3 regions of the Rhizobium gallicum bv. gallicum R602sp genome follow, and region 1 is predicted to be linked to each of the others. Evidence: riboswitches for the same ligand, from Rfam matches in the RefSeq annotation. Region 1 holds a riboswitch; each other region holds the start of a gene.

Region 1 (5,146 bases):
GGGCTATTGATGTTGATCCAGTATCCGGCGACATTTGCGCTCTTACGATGCCTACCGGCAAGAAGATTGCCGGTCGCAGCGGATCGCTGATTGCCTATCGCTACGAGAGCTATGACGCCAGCGATGTCGCCCGGCATATGGATACATATCTTACGCATCGTCAGGAATGGGCGATCCTCGATCACGACAAGCCGGGGCTTGCCAGGTCCGGTGCTGCACTGTCGAGAACCTACATGCCTGCCTTGAAGGCCGCTGGTCGAGCAGGGGTGCTGCTTGCGATGCCCGATGAAGCGGTCAGCCGATACGGCGCGCCGGAGTATGTCATGCTGCAATTTTTAACGCGCGGCGATGCTCTTGAGTTTCGGCTGACGATGCATTCAAAAGCGGCCAACCGCATGCCGGAGGCAAGCTTTCTTTCCTTCACGCCTCAAGCAAAGGCCGAATGGAGCTTGCGCAAGATGGGGCTCTGGCACAAAAGCGGCGATATTGCTCGAAGCGGCGGCGCTCAGCTCCAGGCTGTTAGCGGCGTTCGTGGCGATATGAATGGGACTGTGCTGTCCATCGAACCATTCGACACGCCGCTCGTCGCACCGCAAAACTGGGATTTTATGACTTTTTGCAAAGCGTTGCCTGACTTTTCCGACGGCGTGCGCTTCAACCTGCACAACAATAAATGGGGTACGAACTTTCCCATGTGGTGGGAAGGCGACTTTTCGGCGCGCTACCGTCTCAGAGTCACCTAAGGAGCCAGCCTCCTGGTTGCTAACGTTTGCCGCTTTCACGCCGCCCCTTTTTATTCGCCCATCCATCGATCGATTTTCCGTTGCCCGCAGTCAGATACTAATATACTACTTCCGCGAAGGCCTGCGGGAGGGCAATCGGTGCAAGTCAATCGGTATTTCAAACTGCGATTTGACAAAACGCGTGGCCAATGAGCGAAGCACGCAAGAAGCGGTCCTTGGCGGGCGTAACCCAACTTTCCCATCAGCGTGCCGCAGCTCCTCGCGCCGCAACCCTGGTCTACGATGTCTTGCGCGACGACATCCTCTCGCTTCGGCGCAAGCCCATGGACTTGTTGAGCGAGAAGGAGTTGGAGGCGCATTTCGGCGTCAGCCGAACGCCGATCCGCGAGGCGATCTTACGTCTTTCCGACGATGGCCTCGTTGATATCTTTCCCCAGTCCGGCACGTTCGTCTCGCGCATTCCGCGCCGCGCTCTCTATGAAGCCATTCTTGTGCGCAAAGCCCTTGAGATAACCACCGTCGGCCATGCCGTCGACAAGATGACGCCAGCCGGCATCCGCCTGCTCGATCGCAATCTCGACGACCTTGGCGCCTGCCTTCGCAATGGCGACGTGGCGGCATTCCACCGGCTTGATATCGATTTCCACAAACTGATCAGCGATATCGCCGGCTTTTCCGGCATCTGGGCAATTATCGAGCAGGTCAAGGTGCACAGCGACCGTTACCGCCTCCTGACGTTGCCGCAGGATGGCCGTCTCGCCCGCGTCATCGAGGAGCATTCGACCGTCATCGGCTATATGCGCAGGGGCGACAAGAAGGGTGCCGTCGAGGCAATGGACCTCCATCTCGGCAGACTTCTGTACGAGGTCGAAAGGGCCGAAATCTGGGACCCGAATTACTTTATCGAAGATGCGAAGAAATCTTTGGTATGCACTGAAAAGAAAGGAAATTTTCAATGAAAGTCGACGTAAGACATGCTTCCCATCCCGAGGCCGTCCGCGCCTACGACACCGACACACTGCGACGCCACTTTCTTGTCGACACCGTCTTCGAAGGCGGCGAAATCAGGCTTACCTATTCGCATTACGACCGCATGGTGATCGGCGGCGCAATGCCGCTCGGCGCCGCGCTCACGTTGACGGCGCCAAAAGCAATCGGCCAGGAAACCTTCCTTGCCGAACGCGAACTCGGTGCGCTGAACATCGGGGGAGCAGGCCGCGTCCTGGTCGACGGCAAGGCGTACGACAGCGCGAAATACGATTGCCTATATATCGGCAAGGGCGCGGTGGACATCCGCTTCGAAAGTGCTGATGCCGGTAATCCCGCCAAATTCTACCTCGTTTCGACGCCGGCACATCAACCGCATCCCACGGTGCTATTGACGCGCGAACAGGCTCGGCATCTCACGTTTGGCGAAGCGGCAACTGCCAACAGGCGATCAATCTTCCAGTTCATCCATCCCGAGGTCTGCCAGTCCTGCCAGCTCACCATGGGACTGACCGTGCTGGAGCCGGGCAGCATCTGGAACACCATGCCGAGCCACATCCATGACCGTCGCATGGAAGCCTACCTGTACTTCGATCTCGATGCCGATCAGCGCATCTTCCATTTCATGGGCGAACCGCAGGAGACCCGGCACATGCTGGTTGCAAACGAGCAGGCGATCATCTCGCCTCCGTGGTCGATCCATTCAGGTGCTGGCACCAAGAATTACAGCTTCATCTGGGCGATGGCCGGTGACAACAAGAGCTTCACCGACATGGATCAGATCGCGATTGCAGATTTAAGGTAAGTCCAATGGCAAACCCATTTGATCTTTCCGGCCGCGTGGCCATTGTCACCGGCGCCAATACTGGCATAGGGCAGGGCATTGCGATGGCGCTTGCGCAAGCAGGTGCCTCGATTGCCGCCGTCGGCCGCTCGTCCATGGATGAAACCGAGGCGATGGTCACGGAGGCTGGCGCGCGCTTCCACGCCATCAACGCCGATCTTGGCACGATCGCGCCGGTAAAGCGCATCGTCGCCGAAACGCTCTCGGCCTTCGGTGCACTCGACATCCTCGTCAACAATGCCGGTATCATTCGCCGCGCCGATGCGATCGACTTCACCGAGGAAGACTGGGACGCAGTCATCGACACCAATCTCAAAACGGCCTTCTTCCTGGCTCAGGCCGCTGGCCGCCACATGATCGAAAAGGGCAGGGGCAAGATTATCAACATCGCCTCGCTGCTGTCCTTCCAAGGCGGCATCCGCATTCCGTCCTACACGGCCTCCAAGAGCGGCCTTGCCGGTGTCACAAGGCTGCTTGCCTGCGAATGGGCAGCCAAAGGCGTCAACGTCAACGCCATCGCGCCCGGCTACTTTGTCACCAACAACACGACGGCGCTCCGAGAAGATTTGGACCGCAGTACCGCCATTCTGGCACGCATCCCGGCAGGGCGGTGGGGAGTGCCCGCCGAACTCGGCGGTGCGGCGGTGTTTCTCGCCTCATCCGCGTCCGACTACGTCCACGGCACCGTCCTGCCGGTCGACGGCGGGTGGCTGGCACGCTGACTGCAAAGGAGGGTGACGTGAGCCGCTCGTCTTGACACCGGCGACACCCGACCTTAACCTTTGAACATTCACCAGGGGGGTCCCGGCAAGGGGCTGAGATACTGCTGTCGCGCGCAGTGACCCGTTGAACCTGATCCAGTTCATACTGGCGTAGGGACGGTGCGAGCGCTCGAAAGGCTTGGAATTCACGCGTGGAATCCATGCCGGCGTCTTTCCATCATTCCGGCTGAGGACTGGGTCTCCAATCACAACTTGGAGCCTCAAACCATGAATATTGCCGCAAAGACCATTACCCCGACCGTTACCACCGGCCCGTTGCCGGCATCCCGCAAAGTTTACGTTGCGGGAGATATCCATCCCGGCATTCGCGTGCCTATGCGCGAGATCAGCGTTCATCCGACCGCAGGCGAGCCGCCAGTCGCGGTCTATGATTCGTCTGGCCCTTATACGGTCGAGGGGGCCGATATTCGCATCGAAGAAGGCTTGCCTCAGCTTCGGCGCGACTGGGTGCTGGCCCGCGGCGACGTCGAGGCCTATCAGGGTCGCCACGTGCGCCCGGAAGACAATGGTTTTGCCAGCGGTGAGCGGCTGACGCCCGAATTTCCCGGCCAGCGCCAGCCGCTGCGGGCCAAGAATGGCAAGGCCGTCACCCAGCTTGCCTATGCGCGTGCCGGCATCATCACGCCGGAAATGGAATTCATCGCCATCCGCGAAAATCTCGGCCGAAAGGCTCAAGGCGAGGCCATAGTGCGCGACGGCGAAAGCTTCGGTGCCCATATCCCCGACTATGTCACACCGGAATTCGTCCGGCAGGAAGTGGCCGCAGGCCGCGCGATCATCCCCGCCAACATCAATCATCCGGAGGCCGAACCGATGATCATCGGTCGCAACTTCCTGGTGAAAATCAACGCCAATATCGGCAATTCCGCCGTCACTTCGTCGATGGCCGAAGAGGTCGAAAAGATGGTTTGGGCGGCGCGCTGGGGTGCCGATACGGTCATGGACCTTTCGACCGGCCGCAACATCCACAATATCCGCGAATGGATCATCCGCAATTCGCCATTGCCGATCGGTACCGTGCCGCTCTACCAGGCGCTGGAAAAGGTCGAAGGCGTTGCCGAGAACCTGACATGGGAGGTTTATCGTGACACGCTGATCGAACAGGCGGAACAGGGTGTCGACTATTTCACCATCCATGCCGGCGTGCGGCTCCACTATATCCCGCTGACCGTCAACCGGGTGACCGGAATCGTCTCGCGCGGCGGCTCGATCATGGCGAAGTGGTGTCTGCATCACCACCGTGAGAGTTTTCTTTACGAGCATTTCGAGGAGATCTGCGATATCTGCCGCGCCTATGATGTCTCCTTCTCGCTCGGCGACGGCCTGCGGCCGGGCTCGATTGCCGATGCCAATGACGCAGCGCAGTTCGCCGAGCTCGAAACCCTTGGCGAACTGACGAAGATTGCCTGGGAAAAGGACTGCCAAGTGATGATCGAAGGGCCAGGCCATGTTCCGATGCACAAGATCAAGGAAAACATGGACAAGCAGCTTGCCGTCTGCGGCGAGGCGCCCTTCTACACGCTCGGCCCTCTGACGACGGATATCGCACCCGGCTACGACCATATCACCTCAGGCATAGGAGCTGCGATGATTGGTTGGTTCGGGACGGCCATGCTTTGCTATGTCACGCCAAAGGAGCATCTGGGGTTGCCGGATCGCAATGATGTCAAGACCGGGGTGATCACCTACAAAATCGCAGCGCATGCCGCCGACCTCGCCAAGGGACATCCGGCCGCGCGTCTTCGCGACGACGCATTGTCCCGCGCCCGCTTCGAGTTCCGCTGGGAGGA
Region 2 (5,146 bases), 260 kb from region 1:
GCGCCTGGCCCTCATAACCGACGGCTACGCAGCAACACAAATGGCAAAGGTCAAGGCGCTGGGCCTTGAGGAGATTCTAGACCACATCATTTATACAGATGTCTGGGGCCCAAAGTTTTGGAAACCGCATCCGCGGGCGTTCGAGGCTATCCAAGAATGGTCAGGAGTGCCGTGCGCGGAGCTGGTTTACGTAGCTGACAATCCCGCCAAGGATTTTATCGCTCCGCGGCGTCTGGGATGGAGGACGATCCAGATTGCCCGGATCGGCCGCATCCACATGGCATCCGCCACCAAGCCTGACCAGAGACCCGATGCGGTGATAACCAGTCTACTTGATCTCGACGCGTGCCTCGCGACGCTCCGCACTGCGCCATAATTTACAATCACGACCCCTCCCAAGGGACTACGCTTGCGATCGTTTCACAAAGGCCTGCGCTAGAACGGCAGGAATAAGCAGCGGAACCGGCCAAAAACGTCCATACATATGAGTCATTGCGTTGCCCATAGCCAAAAACGCCGCAACTGTCGCAAAGATGCAGATCGCGAACGGAAGGCCGTTCTTGATGCGACTAGCCGCAAGCGCCGGTCCCAAGAGGCTGATCACCATGACGGCAAAGCCAAGGGCCGCGATGAGGCCCCCCTCCGTCCAAAGAAGCAGGTAGATATTGTGTACGGGCCTCTGTACGGCGCTGCTCACTCGGTACTGATCCGCTCCAATCCCGAGCAAAAGCGTGGAGCCCGTTTGACCGGCCGCCTCCTGTATGAGCTCAAAGCGACGACCAAACGTTCCCGCCTGGCTGATGTCTCCTGTATCGACAGCGGTAAGCACGCGTTTTTGGAAAACGTCCGGCAGATAGTCGCGCAACGGTGTAATCGCGACAAGTGGAATGCAGAGGCAGAGAGCGGCGGCAGGCACAACCGTTCTCCACGTAAGATTGAACAAGAGAAAGATCGCAATGCCTATCCCGCAGCCAATAAGCCCGGTATTAGAGCCAGTCAGAAGAAGACCGTAGGTCATGACTATAAACGCGCAAAGCGCGAGCAACCTGTTTAATTTTCTTAAGGAAACGAGCAGAAGCAGGACCTGAATTGCGAGCGCAATAACGGCGGCGCACGCATTTTCTCTTTCCATCAATCCGTTAAAGCGTCCGCTCCCGGTGACGAACTGCGTATTTGTCTCTCCGAGAACATGAATGAGAAAAATACCGTGTATACAAATTATAAATATCGAAAAGACATAAATCTTTGCGGCCACTAAGAGCTCGTCATAGCTCCTTCCACCAAACAAAAGCAGCACAATAAAGTACGCGTAGAAATACTGCAGGACGACCACGAGTCCCCGTTCCGGCGCGGGGCTTACGATGCTGCTTGCTGTCAATCCCAAAAGCAGCAAGGCAAGCCCAAAACACCAGGCGGCCGTGCTCAGCTTGCCAATTACATCGACGACAATATTCGCATTCGCAACAGCGAGGGAAAAGCAAAGAAAAAAAGACAGATCTGCAAGCGTGAAATAAATGTAGTCACTTCTAAAATAATTCATCGAGCATAGAAATATAGCAGCAAAGAATGCATATAATTCCAAAGATTGCGAAATTGTCGCGACCGAAGGTTGTCCATGCCCCTTTGCACGTTCATCGATTTTATCAGCCGATGTAACGTCATTTAAGCTCATCGCCAACGCCTCCGTCTGTTTAAGGTATTCTAAAACGCAAAAAAGTGAAGTAACTTCCAAGCTTGGAGAGCTTGTCCTTCAATCATCTTCGATCGGAGACCGTACGATGCCGCTGCGAAGTCTGGCGAGATACCGTCCTCTGCGGCGAGTTGCACTACATTTCCTTCGCACTTGGGGAACGCGCGATATTACCGTGCGCCATCATTGGTGGCGCGATGCGCCCATAAGATTAAACCTGTATAGACATCGGGGATATTGGTTCAAAGGGAAGCACCGCGAGAAGCATATCATGAAGACGCTCGCCGAGCTTGCAAAGCCCGGAGATATCGTTGTCGAGCTGGGCGGCCATATCGGCTATCTTTCGGTTCATTTAGCAAAGATTGTTGGCAATGACGGTACTGTTATCGTTTTCGAACCTGGGCCCAACAATTTGCCATATCTTCGAACCAATACAGAGCGCTTTGCGAACATTAAAATCGTTGAGGCCGCGTGTGGAGATCTCGATGGCCCCGTGGAATTCTGGATAGAAGGCCTATCGGGCCAGAACAATTCATTGGACAAAAACTATAAAAATTTTGAACAAAACCGAGAAAATGCGTTCAGCGATGCGCTGATGGAATCCGTCACGGTCGAGATGATGCAGCTTGACACGTTCTTGGAAGAGACGGGCCTTCGTCCGGCGCTGCTGAAGATAGATGTGGAGGGTGCCGAACACCGTGTGCTTCTCGGCAGTTCGCACTGTCTGGCGAATATAAGGCCACTTATAGTGGTGGAAGTTACCGAGAATTTTGACGATGTAGCCAGGATATTTAGCGAAAACGATTACGCAATTCATGATCGCAGTCGCCCCGAGTGGGTGTGCATTCCGGCCGAACGCGCCGGAGCGTCCCAACAAGTATCGCAGCATTGAGGGGTTCGTTCTCGTCATCCCGTCATCGAAGCTTTCAACTCCGCCGCTTGCCGAAATACAAGAGCGGCATGAAAACGTCGTTATTCCCGCCTTCGCTCATAAGGCTCTCAAAGCGCAGATGTTGGTAGCGGGATCTGACGTCAGGCAATACAGCCATGCTTTTTTTAGGGGTGACAGACAGAGATTTGTCTGCAATGAAGACCGCGATGAGAGACAGGGGCGTTCGTTGCAAGACGGGCTGAGAAGTACCCTTCGAACCTGAACCGGATAATGCTGGCGGAGGGAGTCGCTCGGAGCCTTGTTCAGTCCGGCTCCCCGCGCATTTGCCCCGCCGGAAAGGGGCAGATGCCGATACGAAGTTCACCCGGACACTCGCTGCCAGGGGCGCGACGCCGCTGCTCGTGCAATCATCACCGACTACGTCGCGATGAATATCGGGTCTGGATCCATTTCAGGCGTTTCGTTGACGCGCTTGTGCAGCTCGCGACCATGACTGACGCAATCCGAAAGGCACGCGCATGATATGTAACGTTCTTTCCATTGCCGGCTCCGACCCTTCGGGCGGCGCGGGCGTCCAGGCCGATTTGAAAACCTGTTCGGCGCGCGCCACCTATGGCATGGCCGTTTTGACCGCCTTGACGGCTCAGAATACCCAGGGCGTTTCCAGCGTGCATGCAGTTCCCGCTGACTTCGTCGCCGAGCAGATCGGCATGATCTTCGCCGATATCCGCGTCGATGCGGTGAAGATCGGCATGATCGCCAATGCACCGATTGCCGAAGCTGTCGCCAATGCGCTCTTGCCGCACTGCGGCATACCGATCGTGCTCGATCCGGTGATGATTGCCAAAGGAGGTGCTGCCCTCCTAGATGTTGAAGCCATCGATTTTCTCAAGACCCGGCTTTTGCCGCTCGCAACTCTTCTTACCCCCAATCTGCCAGAAGCCGCCGCTCTGCTCGGAGAGCCGGTTGCAGGGACCCGAGATGCAATGGAGCGGCAAGCGGAAAAGCTGCGTGGGCTCGGTCCCTCTGCCGTTCTCGTAAAGGGTGGCCATCTTGGCGGGATGCAAAGCCCTGACGTCCTGGTAAGCGAAAGCGGGATTACCTGGTTTGAAGCGCCACGCGTTCCGACCAAGAACACGCACGGCACCGGCTGCACGCTTTCGAGCGCGCTTGCAGCAGAGCTCGCAAAGGGCGGATCGCTCGAGGCCGCGGTCGCGACAGCCAAAGATTACCTGGCTGCCGCCGTTGCCAAAGCCGGCACGCTCAGCGTCGGTTCGGGCCATGGTCCGGTTCAGCATTTTCATCAGCTCTGGCCATGATGCACGGGTCTGCTTAGGTCTTCACGGCGCCAGCGGTCAGACCGGCGATGATATGCTTTTGGGCCACGAAGAACACGATCACCGTCGGCAGGATGGTAAGCGTGATGAAGGCGAGCACCAGCTGCCATTCGGTGCCATACTCGCCGCGATAGACCATGATGCCGAGCGGCCACGGATATTTCGATTCCGAATTCAGCATGATCAGCGGCAGGATATAACTGTTCCAGCTGCCAACGAAGGAGATGATGCTGATGGTTGCAATGATCGGCCGCGCAAGCGGTAGCGAGATGTACCAGAAGAAGCGCAGATAGCCGCAACCGTCGACAAAGGCCGCCTGGAACAATTCTTCCGGGAGGTTTTTGAAATAATTCCTGAAAAGCAGAATGCTCATGCCGAGGCCGAATGCGACCTGCGGCAGCACCACGCCCCAATAGGTATCGAGAAGACCCAGATCGCGGATGCGGATGAAGAGCGGCAGGATCGCCGTTGCTGCCGGAAACATCAGGCCGAGCAGGAAATAGTTCAGCAGGAACGACGAGCCGAAGAAACGGACATGCGCAAAGGTGAAGGCGGCCATCGACGAGACGATCAGCGTGAGAGAGACCGTGAGCGCTGCAATTACCAACGAATTGAAGATCTGCAGCCAGTATCGCTCCGCGAAGAGGATATCGGTATAGTTCGACCATTGCCACTCTGTAGGGAGCCCAAAGGGATTGGTGCGCAGGTCGCCCAGCGTCTTGAAACCGCCGAGCGCCGTCGTCAGCAACGGTATGAGAACCAGCGCCGCAATCAACGTCAGCGACACGTAGAGATAAACGCGCGTCTGCAGCGGCATGCGAATGGTGGAGCTCGTATCAATCATTGCGCATGAAAATCCTCTTGTAGCCGAAGGCGAGTGACATGCAGATGATGAAGAGGACGACACCGACGGCGCTGCCGAGACCAACCTGCATGCGCATGACCCCGTAGGTGTAAAGGAAAGTCACCATCGTCTGCGTCGAATTCGATGGCCCGCCGCCTGTCAGCGGCATGATCATGTCGAAGAGCTGCAGCGAACCGATGACCGCAAAGAAGATGGAAAGGCGCAGCGTGGATCCAAGCAGTGGCAGTGTCACATAGCGGAACTTCTGCCAGCCTGTCGCCCCGTCGATCTCAGCTGCTTCGAGCACATTTTTGTCGACCGATTGCAGGCCGGCGATGAAGAGCATCATGTGAAAGCCGAAATACTTCCAGACGATAACGGCA
Region 3 (5,146 bases), on a different replicon from region 1:
CAGCCCATGCCTGCCCCATATCCCGATCATGCCGAGTGCGCCGATCAGAACCGGCAGCCCCATAGGAACCGCCATCAGGCGGATGATCCAGATGCGTCCTGGAAAATGCGGCTGGCGTGCGAGCGCGCGTGCGACCGGAATCGCGAAGGCGATGGAAAGCGCGGTCGAAAGGAGCGCCTGCAGCAGCGTGAAGCGCAGCACACGCAGAATATATGGATCGAAAAGAATGCCGACGATGGCCGCGCCGCCTCCGGCAAAAAGCAACGAGAACGCCGCAAGGCCGACAAACAACGTGACGGCGGCGAGGCTGATCGCCCCGCCAGTCAATGCACGCTGCCGTTCGGCTGCGGTCTGCAGCATCAGTTCATGCTCATCGCCGCAAGCCACTCGTCGATCCAGGCCTTGCGGCTCCTGGCGACCTCGTCGGAGCTCATCAAGAAGGTCTTGGCAGGATTGACGAGCTTGCTAAAGGCATCCGGCAGCGGCTTGGAGGTCGCGGAAACGGGCATCATCCAGTTGTTCGTCGGGATGGTATCCTGGAAGCCGGGCGTCATCATGAACTCCAGGAAGTCGCGGGCAAGATCCTTGTCCGGAGCATTCTTCAAAAGGCCCGCGACTTCGATTTGGATATAGTGGCCTTCCGAGAAGGCTGCGGCCTGGTAGCGATCGGTATTCTCAGTCACCATGTGATAGGCGGGGGATGTGGTATAAGACAGCACCATCGGCGCCTCGCCCTTGGTGAACAGGCCATAGGCCTCGGACCAGCCGGGCGTGACCGTCAGGATGCGGTTCTTGAGCTTGCCCCAGGCTTCCGGCGCCTTGTCGCCGTAAATGGATTTGACCCAGAGCAGCAGGCCGAGGCCCGGCGTCGAGGTTCGCGGATCTTCGATGACGAGCTTCTGCGAAGGATCACCTTCGACCAGATCCTTCATGCTCTGAGGCGGGTCCTTGATCGTTTGTGTATCGTAGATGATCGCGAAGTGACCGTAGTCGTAGGGAACGAAGACATCGTCCACGAAGCCGCCCGGCACCTTCAGCGCGCCGACATCGACACCACTTGCGTCGAACAGGCCGGTCTCCTTGGCTTCGGTGACGAGGTTCGTGTCGATGCCGAGGACGATGTCGGCCTTGGTCGAAGCTCCCTCGAGCTTCAAACGCGAAAGCAGGGCGACGCCATCGGCGACGCTGACGAAATTGACCGTGCAGCCGCATGTCTTCTCGAAAGCGTCCTTGACCTTCGGCCCGGGTCCCCATTCGGACGTGAAACTTTCGTAAGTGTATATGGTGAGCGTCTTTTCAGCGCCGTACGCGGCAGACAAGCCGAGCGTCGCGGCGAAAAATGCTGCGGTCAGCGAAGAGATGATCGATGTGCGGCCGGACATGGCGCGCCTCCTCCTTGAGTTTCTTTTGATTGGGAAAAGGGCGTTGCCGAATGTCACGCGTCTAATCCCTCCGCCGGTGTTAACCGGATCAGGTTCCGCGGGTTGGCTCGATGCCTCTCAGCCGGCATCCTTGCGGACATCCAGGCACCCCGTTAGAGCATCGGCAGATGTATCGCCATGAAGGCTTTATGACAAGGGCGAAGCGCGCTGACTGTAGCCCCTTTCCCTTGGCCCCTGCTTTGCGCTATGGGCAATGCCATGAGCCAATCCACTTTCACGATCCTGCTCGGCGGCGAACTCGTCCTGACCGAGCGCCTGCGTTCTGCCGTTTCAGGCAGCCGCTTCATCGCCGCCGACGGCGGTATGCGGCATGCAGCAGCGCTTGGCGTGGTGCCGGAGCTCTGGGTCGGGGATTTCGATTCCACGCCGCCGGATCTGGAGGGCGCATTTCCGCATGTCCCGAAACAGCCCTACCCTGCCGCCAAGGCCGCAACGGATGGTGAAATCGCTGTGTCGGATGCGATTGCGCGCGGCGCACGGCGACTTGTCCTTGCCGGTGCGCTCGGTGGCGAGCGCTCGGACCACGCGCTGCAGCTCCTGCTTTACGCCGTCAGCCTTGCCGAACAGGGCTTCGACATTCTGTTGACCTCCGGAACGGAGGAGGCCGTGCCGCTTCTCGCTGGCAAAATTGAGCTCGATTTGCCGAGGAACAGCCTCTTTTCGGTGTCCGGATTCAGCGAACTGCATGGTCTTTATATCGAGAATGCCCGGTATCCGCTCATCGATTTTCATTTGCCCTTCGGCTCCTCGCGTACCATTTCCAACATCGCGGAAGGCAAGGTTCGTTTTACGCTCGGCAGCGGCCGGGCGATCGTCCTTGCCCGCCCCCATGATTTTTCCGGAGTCTGATTTTTGGCCCCTCCCATCCTGAAACTCGACGATATCTTCCTAAGCTTCGGCGGAACGCCTCTCTTGGCCGGCGCGGCCTTGCAGGTCGAGCCGGGCGATAAGATCTGTCTGGTCGGCCGTAACGGGTCGGGCAAATCGACCCTTCTGAAGATTGCGGCCGGAATCGTTGAATCGCAATCGGGCGAGGTTTTCCGCCATCCATCCTCGACGGTGCGCTATTTGGAGCAGGCACCGGATTTCGCCGGTTTCAAGACGGTGCAGGCTTATGCGGAAGCCGGTCTTGGGCCGGGCGATGACCCTTATCGCGTGACCTACCTCCTCTCGCATCTTGGCCTCACTGGCGAAGAGGACCCGACAAACCTCTCCGGCGGCGAAGCGCGACGCGTAGCGCTTGCCCGCGTGCTGGCGCCTGAACCGGATATTCTCCTGCTTGATGAGCCGACGAACCATCTCGACCTTCCGACCATTGAATGGCTTGAAGGCGAACTCCAGAAAAGCCGCAGCGCGCTGGTCATGATCTCCCACGACCGCCGTTTCCTCGAAAAGGTCTCCACGGCGACCGTCTGGCTCGACAGGGGAATGTCGCGGCGGCTCGATCGTGGCTTTGCCAATTTCGAAGCCTGGCGCGATCAGGTGCTTGAGGCGGAAGAACTGGAGCAGCACAAGCTCGGCAAGGCGATTGAACGCGAGGAGCACTGGCTGCGCTATGGCGTAACCGCTCGGCGCAAGCGCAACATGCGCCGCCTCGGCGAGTTGCAGACCATGCGCTCGCAGCATCGTGGCCACAAGGGGCCGCAGGGGACCGTGCAGGCTGCGCTGTCCGATGCGCAGGAATCCGGCAAGCTGGTGATCGAAGCGGAAAAGATCGCCAAGACTTTCGATGACCGTCAAATTGTTGCGCCGTTCTCCATCCGCGTCCATCGCGGCGATTGCATCGGTCTGGTCGGACCAAACGGCGCGGGCAAGACGACGATTCTGAAGATGCTGACGGGACAGCTTTCGCCGGACAGCGGCACGGTGAAGCTCGGGACCAATCTCGAGATTGCAACGCTCGACCAGAAGCGCGAAGATCTCAATCTGGAGGATACGCTCGCGCACTACCTGACCGACGGGCGCGGCGAGAACCTGCTGGTGAACGGGGAGCAACGCCACGTCACCGGCTACATGAAGGAGTTCCTCTTCCAGCCGGAGCAGGCGCGCACGCCGATCAGGAACCTGTCAGGCGGCGAGCGCGCGCGGCTGATGCTGGCGCGCATCCTTGCGCGCCCGACCAACCTTCTGATCCTCGATGAACCCACCAACGACCTCGATCTCGAGACGCTGGACCTGCTGCAGGAAATCGTCGCCGGCTTCCCGGGCACGGTCATCCTCGTGAGCCACGACCGAGACTTCCTCGACCGCACGGTGACCTCGACAATTGCGCCCGCCGTCCCCGACGCGCCTGATGGGCGCTGGATCGAATATGCCGGCGGTTATTCCGATATGCTTGCCCAGCGCAAGGGCGCAATGGAGGAGCGGAAGAAGATCGAAAAGACCGCGGAGAAGCCGAAAGCTGAGTCGGCTGCTTCTGTGGCAGATGCCTCGAAGAGCAAAGGCAAGCTCTCCTACAAGCAGAAATTCGCGCTCGAAACCCTGCCCAAGGAAATGGCCAAGGCAGAAGCTGAAATCGCCAGGCGCGAAGAGAAGATGGCCGATCCCGATCTCTTCAGCAAAGATACTGCCACCTTCAACCGGCTTGCGGCGGAGATGGAAAAGCTGCGCGATAGCCTGACGAAGATGGAAGAAGAATGGTTGGAGCTTGAAATGCTGCGCGAAGAGCTGGAGGGCTAGGTTCCGTCCTGAAGAGGAAAGGCTTCCGCCTTTTGTCAGATCGCGCAGCTCTTGCATTGGTACGAACGGATGGTACTGCGACGTTCAGATGACCGGTGCAGGTGCGTGTGCCGTGCCAGTTCCTGCTGCCGGGGAGGCCGACTGCTCGATCTGCGCCGCCAGTGGATGCAAATGCAACTCGCGCGGATTGAAGGTTTCGAGGTAGGCCTCGGAACGTCCGATATAAATCATGGTGGAATCGGATAGCGTCGCCAGCAGCGCCATCAGGGTTGATTGCGATTCCGGCTCAAGACCTTCCAGCACTTCGTCGAAGATGATCCAGCGCGGCCGGGCCAGCAGCAAGCGGGCAAAACCGATCCCCTTCTGCTCGTCGGAATCGAGCATCTTATCCCAGCGGGCCCGCGTATCGAGACGCGCAATGAGGTGGCTAAGGCCGGCTTTCTGAAGCGCTGCTTCGACGTCCTCGCTCTTGTAGGTGTCCACCGGTTCCGGGAAAGACAGCGCTTCGCGCAACGTGCCACCGGGCACATAGGCCACTTCTGGAACGAAAACCGTGCCGTCGGCGGGCGGCAGCCCTATCTTGCCGCTGCCGCAGGGCCAGAGGCCTGCAAGCGCCTGGAACAGGAGCTTGCGGTTCACATTATGGTCGCCGTTGATCATGACCTTCTCGCCGGCTCTGATCGTGACATCCGTCTCGGCGACGGCAAAGCCGCCGCACAGATCGATCTCTTCGCCGAGCTTGGCGGCGATCATGAGATTCTTGAGGGTGAGCGTATCAGCGTTATCCTCGTAGGTGATCGCATTCTTTGGATTGATGGGTTCGTCCATGCCGTGCAAGGCATGGCGGAAATCGGTCACGCGCATCAGCGTGGCGCGCCACTCGGCGATCGCGGTGAAATTGGCAACATACCAGCGCAGGGCGGTATTCACCTGGTTGAAGGCGCCGACGGACATCATCAGTTCGCCGAAGGTCAGGCTGCCTGAAAAATAGGCGGGAGCCGCGACGATGATCGGGACGACGATGA

The links. A riboswitch is a leader RNA that binds a small molecule or an ion and turns the genes downstream of it on or off. The one in region 1 is predicted to bind thiamine pyrophosphate.
Region 2: linked by a shared signal. The riboswitch ahead of thiD (bifunctional hydroxymethylpyrimidine kinase/phosphomethylpyrimidine kinase) and the one ahead of thiC (phosphomethylpyrimidine synthase ThiC) in region 1 are both predicted to bind thiamine pyrophosphate.
Region 3: linked by a shared signal. The riboswitch ahead of thiB (thiamine ABC transporter substrate binding subunit) and the one ahead of thiC (phosphomethylpyrimidine synthase ThiC) in region 1 are both predicted to bind thiamine pyrophosphate.

The regions. Positions count from the first base shown of each region.
Region 1 is NZ_CP006880.1:1,368,196-1,373,341, reverse strand. It holds gene RGR602_RS29610 (DUF5054 domain-containing protein) at 1-743, shown strand, start outside; gene RGR602_RS29605 (GntR family transcriptional regulator) at 932-1,702, shown strand; gene kduI (5-dehydro-4-deoxy-D-glucuronate isomerase) at 1,699-2,535, shown strand; gene kduD (2-dehydro-3-deoxy-D-gluconate 5-dehydrogenase KduD) at 2,541-3,296, shown strand; TPP riboswitch at 3,360-3,471, shown strand; gene thiC (phosphomethylpyrimidine synthase ThiC) at 3,564-5,146, shown strand, end outside.
Region 2 is NZ_CP006880.1:1,106,902-1,112,047, reverse strand. It holds gene RGR602_RS28440 (HAD family hydrolase) at 1-376, shown strand, start outside; gene RGR602_RS28435 (O-antigen ligase family protein) at 404-1,672, opposite strand; gene RGR602_RS28430 (FkbM family methyltransferase) at 1,962-2,582, shown strand; TPP riboswitch at 2,788-2,884, shown strand; gene thiD (bifunctional hydroxymethylpyrimidine kinase/phosphomethylpyrimidine kinase) at 3,101-3,901, shown strand; gene RGR602_RS28420 (carbohydrate ABC transporter permease) at 3,915-4,763, opposite strand; gene RGR602_RS28415 (carbohydrate ABC transporter permease) at 4,756-5,146, opposite strand, start outside.
Region 3 is NZ_CP006877.1:3,986,435-3,991,580, reverse strand. It holds gene thiP (thiamine/thiamine pyrophosphate ABC transporter permease ThiP) at 1-360, opposite strand, end outside; gene thiB (thiamine ABC transporter substrate binding subunit) at 360-1,382, opposite strand; TPP riboswitch at 1,431-1,544, opposite strand; gene RGR602_RS19500 (thiamine diphosphokinase) at 1,641-2,291, shown strand; gene RGR602_RS19495 (ABC-F family ATP-binding cassette domain-containing protein) at 2,295-4,121, shown strand; gene RGR602_RS19490 (ABC transporter ATP-binding protein/permease) at 4,206-5,146, opposite strand, start outside.